Regions from separate parts of the Pseudomonas sp. NPDC099000 genome, predicted to be linked through region 2. Evidence: predicted binding sites of a transcription regulator. Region 2 holds the regulator's gene; each other region holds the start of a gene.
The links. The regulator FliA, encoded in region 2, starts transcription of late flagellar genes. The targets are predictions, from matches to a motif close to CTAAAGTTTNNNNNNNNNNNGCCGNTAA.
Positions count from the first base shown of each region.

Region 1: ACIQV9_RS19390 (methyl-accepting chemotaxis protein) is a predicted target of FliA. The motif match lies at 1,856-1,883, and genes of this name have one in related genera.
Region 3: ACIQV9_RS16035 (methyl-accepting chemotaxis protein) is a predicted target of FliA. The motif match lies at 1,896-1,923, and genes of this name have one in related genera.

Region 1 is NZ_JBIWAF010000017.1:58,570-61,845, forward strand. Features, by position in the region: gene ACIQV9_RS19390 (methyl-accepting chemotaxis protein) at 1-1,766, opposite strand, end outside; gene ACIQV9_RS19395 (histidine phosphatase family protein) at 2,029-2,700, shown strand; gene ACIQV9_RS19400 (phosphatase PAP2 family protein) at 2,727-3,276, shown strand, end outside.
Region 2 is NZ_JBIWAF010000003.1:420,798-424,073, reverse strand. Features, by position in the region: gene ACIQV9_RS06585 (chemotaxis protein CheA) at 1-4, opposite strand, end outside; gene ACIQV9_RS06580 (protein phosphatase CheZ) at 58-846, opposite strand; gene ACIQV9_RS06575 (chemotaxis response regulator CheY) at 869-1,240, opposite strand; gene fliA (RNA polymerase sigma factor FliA) at 1,408-2,148, opposite strand; gene fleN (flagellar synthesis regulator FleN) at 2,145-2,975, opposite strand; gene flhF (flagellar biosynthesis protein FlhF) at 3,092-3,276, opposite strand, start outside.
Region 3 is NZ_JBIWAF010000012.1:29,299-32,574, forward strand. Features, by position in the region: partial or broken gene ACIQV9_RS16020 (cache domain-containing protein) at 1-1,073, opposite strand, end outside; gene ACIQV9_RS16025 (cell division protein ZapA) at 1,174-1,476, opposite strand; gene ACIQV9_RS16030 (hypothetical protein) at 1,473-1,703, opposite strand; gene ACIQV9_RS16035 (methyl-accepting chemotaxis protein) at 1,979-3,276, shown strand, end outside.

The DNA of each region.
Region 1 (3,276 bases), on a different contig from region 2:
CTTTGTTGCTCGGCAGCGGCAGCGATCTGCTGGTTCATCGACTGGATGTTGGACACCGTGCGGGTGATGTTTTCCAGCGACACGCCAGCCTTGCGGGTCAGGGCGACGCTGCTGTCGGTCAGGGCGCGGCTGTTGTTCATCACGTTCGACACTTGTTGAGTGCCATTCTGCAGGCCGGCCACCAGGCCTTCGATTTCTTCGGTGGATTTCTGTGTGCGCTGGGCCAGGCCACGCACTTCGTCGGCGACCACGGCAAAACCACGACCGGCTTCACCGGCACGCGCGGCTTCGATCGCGGCGTTGAGGGCCAGCAGGTTGGTCTGTTCGGCGACAGCCTTGATCACGTCCATGACGCTGCCGATCTTGTCGCTTTCCTGTTGCAACACGCTCATGGCTTCGGTGGAACGCGCCACTTCGCTGGCCAGACGTTCGATCTGGGCGATGGCTTCGTTGACCACTTTGTCGCCTTCGCGGGCTTCGCCGTCAGCGGCGGCTGCGGCCTGGGAGGCTTCTTCGGCGTTGCGCGCGACTTCCTGCACGGTGGCGGTCATCTCGTGCATGGCGGTGGCCACCTGATCGGTCTCGATCTTCTGGCTGTTGACGCCGGCGCTGGTTTGCTCGGTGACGGCCGACAACTCTTCAGCGGCGCTGGCGATCTGGGTGACGCCATCGCGGATGCCGCTGATCAAGTCGCGCAGGGTCACGCCCATGCGCGCGATGCCTTGCTGCAACACGCCGAGTTCGTCGCGGCGAGTCACTTTGACGTCCTGGGACAGGTCGCCGCTGGCGATGCGTTCAACCACGGCCAAGGTGTCGCGCAATGGGCCGGTGATCTGACGAGTGATGATCACGGCAGCAATGATGCCCACCAACAACGCCAGCAATGTGCTGATCAACTGCAGCGTGCGCGCCTGGGCGCTTTCGGCGTCACGGCGATCGAGCTGTATCTGATACAACTGATCGCTCAGGGTCACGATCGCGGCGCCCTGGTCGGTCATTTCCTTGCGGGCCTGCACGGCATCGGTGTTGGCGGCTTTATAGGCGGTCAACGCGCTGCGGTAATTGCCAAGTGCGGTTTCCAGCTGACGCAGGGCGTCTTGCTGGGTGTCGGCAAACTGCACGTTGAGTGGTTTCAGGCTGGCAATCGCTGAATCCAGTTGGACGACGGCTTTTTGCTCGGTCTCGGCATTGGTGGTGGCGGTGTAGCCGCGCACTTCGTAGCGGGCCAGGATGAAGGCTTCCTTGGCGGCGGTGACGGCCTGGAACTGTTCGAAACGCTGGTCGCTCAGGGGCATTTGCTGCACGCGGGTGCTGATGGCTTCGATCAGTGTGCTGGCCGTTTCAGCATTGACGCCCATGGCGTCGCGGGCGCTGTTACCGGTTCGGTAAGCGCTGCGCATTTTATTCAGCGACGTCTTATAGGCATCGATGTAGGTGCCTTGCTCTTTGAGCAGCTTGAGGTTTTCCGGGCTCTTGAACTTCGACAACAGCGATTGTTGCTGAGCGGAAAAGGCGTCAAGGGTGGTCTGTACGTTCTGGGCGGCGGTTTCATCGCCGTTGGTCAGCATGTATTGCAGGCGCACCACGCGAAGCTTGGTCAGGCCGGAGTTGAGCTGGGTGATGTCGCTCATCCAGTTGCTGCGGTCAATCAACCCGCCCAGGCTCGTCCAGCCAGTCAGGGCCAGTACGCAGGTCAGTGCCAGGACCAGGCCGAACCCCAGGCCCAGTTTCATGTTCACGCTGATGTTGCCGAACCAGCTATTCATCAAATTCCTCCAGGAACGTTGCGCTTTCGATCGTCGGTTGGCTGGAAGATTGTTGTTTTTAGGTGCCAGCAAGGGTAGGTAGCAGGTCTGTATCGGCAGCAATCGCGAGAGCTGAAAGGATTTTGTCGGACGGATTCTGTAACAAGGTTTTTGTAGGTGGGCTTAAGCTTTTTTTCACATGGGTTTCACCGGCCGCCGACGCTCGCCTCTCTACCCTCGCGGCATCGAATGACAATGGTGCATGCCGGCGAGGCGGCTTGATGTGGAATTGAGACTGAGTCTGTTCGGGATAAAACGCTCAATTAACCTGAGCCGTTTGACCCGCTATCGAAACACTGCCGTGGTGCTGGCCTCGGCGCTGCTGGTGATTCCATTGACCCTATGGCTGTTGCAGCCAGCCGCCGTACCGGACCTGGCGCATGGCAATGTGGCGGGCGCACGAGCGTTGGCCGCCGGCTGGGCCAAAGGCGATGTGATTGTGCTGATACGCCATGTCGAGCGCTGTGATCACTCGAATGCCGCGTGCCTGAGCGGCAACGATGGGATTACCGATCGTTCGCGCAGCGTCGCGGTCAGTGTCGGTGCGCGGTTCGAACAATTGGGGTTGGACAAGACCGATATCTACAACAGCCCGATGGTTCGTACCTCACAGACAGCCAGCTACATGTTCAACAAGGTCGGTGTGGGCGAAGACTGGCTGATCAGCTGTAGGGGCACGATGCTGCGTGATGCCCTGGCGCATAAAGTTGCGGGTCGCAATCTGATTCTGGTGACCCACAGCGAATGCATGGCGCAACTCGAAAAAGACCTCAAGTTGTCGACCTCCACGTTCGGTTACGGCGCCTCGTTGTTTATCTCCGCCCAAACTTCTCAAGCGCCGCGCATGCTCGGTTTCATTGAAGCTTCCGACTGGCGCTCGGTGACCACCGAATGAGTTTTTCCTCTGGATCTGGACATACGATGCTGACTTCTTCCCGCAACCGCTTCTACTGGGCGAACTTCGGTATTCCGCTGGCCTGCGCGGCCGTGGTTTTCCTGATGTTCGACATGACCCAAATCGACATCGCCTTCAGTAATCTTCTGTTTGATCCGGTCGCCCAGATCTTTCCGCTCGACAAGGTTCACTTCTTTGAAAAGCTCACCCACAAGTGGGCGCGCATCATTCCCAACTGGACCGCCGAGATTGCCTTGATCGGCGCAATGCTGTCGTTTGTCTGGCCGCTGATCAACAGCTCAAAGCATCCGCGCCTCGGTAGTTTTCTGGAGCGGAGCAAGGCGGCACCTGTGCTGCGATTTGCTTATGAGCATCGTCGGGATTTTCTGTTCGTCGTCTTCGCATTTGCCATTTGCACCGGCGTGATCCATTTCCTCAAGGCGCACACCAGCGTGTATTGCCCGATTGAAACGACCCTCTACGGTGGGAAATTGGCCCACGTGGAGTGGTACAACAACTTCCAGTTGTTCAGGGAAGCCGGTGATGGCCGTTGCTGGCCGGGTGGCCTTGCTTCCG
Region 2 (3,276 bases):
TCATTAAGGGGGTGCTCCTGAGGTCTAAAAACCTAAAAAACCTAAAATGCTAAAACTCTAAAATCCTAGGCTGGATAACAAATCGTCCACATCGTCCTGACCGGACACAACGTCTTCTCTTTTATCGGCATGAATCTGCGGACCTTCACCCTGAGAGAGATGTTTTTGCGGATCTTTTTCAGCGAGCATCGCATCACGGTCATGTTCGATACCCGCAAAGCGGTCTACCTGGCTGGCCATGAGCACGAGCTTGAGCAGGTTGCTTTCAACTTCGGTGACCAATTGGGTCACGCGTTTGATCACCTGACCGGTGAGGTCCTGGTAATCCTGGGCCAGCAGAATGTCGTTGAGGTTGCTCGACACCGTGCGATTGTCTTCGCTGCTGCGTGTCAGGAAACCGTCGACGCGCCGAGCCAGTTCGCGGAACTCTTCAGCCCCGACTTCGCGACGCATGAACCGCCCCCAATCCGTGCTCAACGCCTGGGCTTCTTCGCTCAGGCTGTTGACCAGCGGCGTGGCGTTTTCCACCAGGTCCATGGTGCGGTTGGCGGCGGCCTCGGTCAGCTTGACCACATACCCCAGACGCTCGGTGGCGTCCGTGATCTGCGACACTTCCTCGGCTTGCGGCATGTTCGGGTCAATCTGGAAATTGACGATCGCGCTATGCAGCTCGCGAGTGAGCTTGCCCACTTCCTGATACAGGCCGCGGTCACGGGTCTGATTGAGCTCATGGATAAGTTGCACAGCGTCGCCGAACCTGCCTTTTTCAAGGCTTTCGACCAGTTCGACCGCGTGTTTTTTCAGGGTCGATTCAAAATCGCCCAGTGAAGATTCTTTATGCTCCATAGCTCCCCCGTGGCGCAGTGGATCAACCGATGCGTTCGAAAATCTTCTCGATTTTTTCTTTCAACGCCTGGGCCGTGAAGGGTTTGACCACATAGCCGTTAACACCGGCCTGGGCCGCTTCGATAATCTGCTCGCGCTTGGCTTCGGCAGTCACCATCAGCACCGGCAGGTGCTTGAGCTTTTCATCGGCGCGCACGTGACGTAGCAGATCGATACCGGTCATGCCAGGCATGTTCCAGTCCGTTACCAGAAAGTCGATGCTCCCGCTGTTGAGAACCGGAATGGCAGTAGTGCCATCGTCAGCCTCGACCGTGTTGGTGAACCCAAGGTCACGCAACAGGTTTTTTATGATCCGCCGCATCGTTGAGAAGTCATCAACGATGAGGATTTTCATGTTCTTGTCCAATTCGACCTCCAAGCAGTCTTAAACGCGCCCAGCACCTGGACGCGCCATTTCAATCAATCCGGCAATGCATTCGATGACTGTCTGGAGCACAACAGATCGCGACCGGTGCAGTTCAACACCCCACCGGCCTCGTTCGCAGTGTCCCCACACTGCCTTCAGCGCGCTCGCCACTCCCCCAAACGCCCCCGCAAACGGGCCGCGCACTGGCTATGTAACTGGCTGACCCGCGATTCGCTGACCCCCAGGACCTCACCGATTTCCTTGAGGTTCAGCTCTTCGTCGTAGTACAGCGCCAACACCAGTCGCTCACGCTCCGGCAAATTGGCAATCGCGTCCGCCAGCGCGGCCTGGAAGCGTTCATCTTCCAGATCGCGTGACGGCTCCAGATGTGCACTCGCGCCATCCTCGTGCAGCCCTTCGTGTTCGCCGTCCTGCAACAGATCGTCGAAACTGAATAACCGGCTGCCCAGGGTGTCGTTCAAAATCCCGTAATAATCGTCGAGACTCAATTGGAGTTCGGCCGCAACCTCATGATCTTTAGCGTCACGACCGGTTTTAGCTTCAATCGAGCGAATTGCGTCGCTGACCATGCGGGTATTGCGGTGAACCGAACGTGGCGCCCAGTCCCCCTTGCGTACTTCATCGAGCATCGCGCCGCGGATTCGAATGCCCGCGTACGTCTCGAAACTCGCGCCTTTACTGGCGTCATATTTGGTCGATACTTCAAGCAGGCCGATCATCCCGGCCTGGATCAGGTCTTCAACCTGAACACTGGCCGGCAGACGGGCCAGCAAGTGGTAAGCAATGCGTTTGACCAGTGGCGCGTAACGCTCGATCAGCTCGTACTGCGCGTCACGTGCCGACTTCTTGTAGAGGTTGTAGCCACTGGCTGTCATAGGACGGGTCCTGCGGTCTGTTGCACGAGGCGCTCGACGAAAAACTCCAGGTGCCCACGCGGGTTGGCAGGCAGCGGCCAGGTGTCGACCTTCTGCGCGATCGCCTTGAACGCCAGGGCGCACTTGGAACGCGGGAAGGCTTCGTAGACGGCGCGCTGCTTCTGCACGGCCTTGCGCACGCTTTCGTCGTAAGGCACCGCACCGACGTATTGTAAGGCGACGTCGAGGAAGCGGTCCGTGACCTTGGTCAACTTGGCGAACAGGTTGCGACCTTCCTGCGGGCTCTGGGCCATGTTGGCCAGGACGCGGAAGCGGTTCATGCCGTAATCGCGGTTCAGCAGTTTGATCAGCGCGTAGGCATCGGTAATCGAGGTCGGCTCGTCGCACACCACCAGCAAGACTTCTTGCGCTGCGCGAACGAAACTGACTACCGAGTCACCAATACCCGCAGCGGTGTCGATCACCAAGACGTCGAGGTTGTCGCCGATATCGCTGAAAGCCTGGATCAGGCCGGCGTGCTGGGCCGGGCTCAGATGAACCATGCTCTGTGTGCCGGACGCGGCCGGAACGATGCGAATACCGCCGGGGCCCTGCAACAGAACGTCGCGCAGCTCACAGCGGCCTTCGATCACGTCGGCCAGGGTACGTTTGGGTGTCAGCCCCAAGAGGACGTCGACGTTCGCCAGCCCCAGATCGGCGTCCAGCAGCATGACGCGCCGGCCGAGTTCAGCTAGAGCCAGGGACAAGTTCACTGACACGTTAGTCTTCCCGACGCCACCTTTGCCGCCGGTCACCGCGATCACCTGTACGGGATGCATGCTGCCCATGTTATTTCTTTACCTTGTCTTGCATAGACGGAGGCCACATTACTGGCTGCGCGCTCAATAACTGAACAATGCATGGCAGACCATCGATGTAGGTACAAAAACTGTTCATTAGTACCTCAGCCAACCTGCTTGGTCGGGCTGTGGTAAATATCAGCGAACATGTCAGCCATGGCTTCTTCGCTGGGTTCTTCTTGCATTTGCACGCTTACGGCGCGACTGACCAACTGATGACGACGCGGCAGATGCAAATCATCCGGAATACGCGGGCCATCGGTCAGGTAAGCCACCGGCAATTCATGAC
Region 3 (3,276 bases), on a different contig from region 2:
AATCGATTGAAGCCGCGCGCCAGGTCACCCAGCTCATCGGCGCGACTGGAATCTAACCGGTGGGTCAAATCTCCCCCACCGCTACCGATGTCTACCAGCGCGGCTGTTACCTGTCGGATCGGCCGCACCAACCCACGGGCCAGCAAAACCACCAGCAACAGACACACCAGCGCCACCGCCAGACCAATTCCGCTGCTCATCCACATGGCGCGACGGGCTTCGGCGTAGATCTGCGACTGTGGCACTTCGGCCACCAGGGTCCAGCCCAAATCGCGCAGGGGCAGGCTCAATGCCAGAAAATCTTCGCCATCACGAGCGAAACTGCTGCTAGCGGCGGCTTTTTGGCCCATCACAGCTTGCGCGGCCGAAGCACCGATCTGCTCAGACAATGTGCGTTTACCGCTGAACTGCGCCTCGGGGTGAACCTGGATCAAACCGTCGGAACGCACGAGATAGACCTTGCCGCGCTCACCGAAGTTGAAGTTGTGGATCAGCTCCGACAGCTCTTTCATGCTCAACCCAAGCCCGGCAACGCCCACGACTTTACCGGCCTGCTCGACCTTGAGGTCGATGAACAGCGCCAATTCTCCGGTCGCGGTGTCATTGTCGATATTGAGGGTGCGCGGCTGGTTGCTGTCGAGGAATGCGTAGAACCAGGCGTCCTTGGGATTGGAACGGCTGAGGGTCCGGTCCAGGCCTTTTTCAGTGAAGTAATGGTTTGAAGCCGTGCCGACAATCAGCGCGGTAAAGGCTTTGTGTTCGGCGCGGATGCCTTCCAGGTACTGGACGAACGCGTCTGTCTGGGCACTGTTTTCACCCCCGGCCAGCCAGTCGCGCACCATGCTGTTGCTGGCGATGTCTTTGGCGGCGGTGAGGGGTTGGACGAGGATGCGTTCGATGTCGTTGCGCATCGCTTCGATGCTCGACGGCAGTGCCTGCTCGACCAGATAGCTCTGGGCGAGACGGTTGACCACGAGGGTATAAATGCCAACCACGATCAGGATGCTGACCAGCAGGGCGGTGCCCATACTGAGGATCAACTGCCATTGAATACTGCGTCGCCAGAACTGCATGGAGCACCCCCAAAGAATAAGAGGCTGAAACACTGCAACAGCCGTGCCGATTGTATACAACACAATCGACAATCTATTCTTTGGTTGTGCGCAAAGCCGATCAGGCCTGATTGATCGTCTTGGAGATCACTTCAACCGTGGCGCTGACTTGCTCTTGGTAACGGTCGAGTTCCTGCTTGTGCTGCTTTTGCATTTCTATCTGCTGGGAGCACAGATTCATCGCAGCCAGCACCAGGAGTCGGTCACCGATCAGCGTCGGGTACTTCCTCTTGGTGTCGGCCAAGGCAGCTTTCAACATCATCGCGGCGTCCAGCAGGGTTTGCTCTTCCCCGGCCGGCGCCTTGATCGAATAGTCCTCCCCCAGGATCGAGACGACTTTTACCCCTGCGGCGCCGTGATTCATGCGCTGACCGGGCCGGCGCTGACGCGCTCAACCAGAGCCTGGATGCGGGCCGCGGTGGCGCCTTGTTTCTCTTCCTGTTCCATCAGGTTCAGCTGCAGGCTTTCGTTTTCATCCTTGGCCTGGGCCAGTTCTGCGCTCAGGGTCTGGTTGGTGGCGAGCAGGGTCTGGTTCTGTTGCACCAGGTCGCTGACCAGCTGTTCCAATTGGCTAAGGGATGCTTCCAACATTTTGATTTTCCAAGCTTTTTCAAAGGGCGCGTACGATAAAGAAAAGTCATCATGGATGCCAGGGTTATTCAGGCGCAAGGCCTTGATTTTCCTGGCGGACGACCTTCCTCGCGAGCTTTAAAGACTGTGATTGGCGGATCTGGTTCCTGCACTTCGTCGCCGGAACCCGTCTGCGACAAAAACGCGCAGGCACTCAAGACTTTAGTCGTATGACCGATAAGTCACTCATACGTCAGCTTCAGCGCCGCACGGGTGCGCTCACTTTGGTAAACAGCATGTCCCTTCGTAATATGAATATCGCACCGCGGGCGTTCCTCGGTTTCGCCCTGATTGGCGGTTTGATGCTGGTTCTGGGTGTGTTTGCCTTGAACCAGATGAGCAAGATTCGCGGCGCCGGCGAAGACATCGCGTCCATGAGCGTGCCGAGCATCAAGAGCCTGGACGAATTTACTCAACTGACCCTGCGCCTGCGAGTGCTGTCCTACCGTTTGCTGGTCAATCGGGAACCGGACGTGCAGCAGAAAACCTTTGAGCTGTTCGAACTGCGCAATCAGCAGATCCGCGACGCTCAGAAGGTCTACGAACCGTTGATCGACGGCCCGCAAGAGCGCGCCGCGTACGATCAATACGTGCAGTTACTGGGGCAATACCGCCAACTCGAAGACCGGATGAAGACGCTGTCGCGCAACAATCAGGTCGACGAACTGCGCACGATGCTCAACAGCGAACTGCTTTCCAATTCAGAGGCAGTCAACTCGGCACTCGGCAAGCTGCTTGAGATCAACACGCAACAGATTGAAGCCACCGACACCCGTGCCGGTGAGCAGTATTCGACTTCGCTCAATCTGGTGATCACCTTACTGGTCATTGCCAGCGGCCTGACCCTGCTGTTCGCCTGGCTCCTGACCAACAGCATCACCAAGCCGATCGCCAACGCCCTGAGCGCTGCCGAAGAAATCGCCGAAGGCAACCTGACTCGCCCGATCCATGTCGATGGTGAAGACGAAGCCGGCCGCTTGCTGCTGGCCATGTCGAAGATGCAGGACAAGTTGCGTGACACCCTGCAACGGATTTCGGGCTCGGCCACGCAACTGGCGTCCGCCGCTGAAGAGCTGAACAGCGTCACCGACGAAAGCGCCCGTGGCCTGACCCAGCAGAACAACGAAATCGAACAGGCCGCCACCGCCGTCAATGAAATGACCAGCGCCGTGGAAGAAGTCGCGCGCAACGCCGTGAGCACGTCCGAAGCCTCGAAAAACGCCACCACCTCGGCCGGCGACGGTCGTGACCTGGTGCAGGAAACCGTCAGCGCCATCGAACGCATGAGCGCCGATGTGCAGAGCACTGCCACCTTGATTGGCGATCTGGCCAATGAGTCCCGTGACATCGGCAAGGTGCTGGACGTGATTCGCGGCCTGGCTGACCAGACCAACCTGCTGGCGTTGAACGCCGCGATCGAAGCGGCGCGTGCCGGTGAAGCCGGGCGTGGTTTCGCGGTGGTGGCGGATGAGGTTCGTGCACTGGCACACCGCACTCAGCAGTCGACCAGCGAGATCGAACGCATGATCGGCAG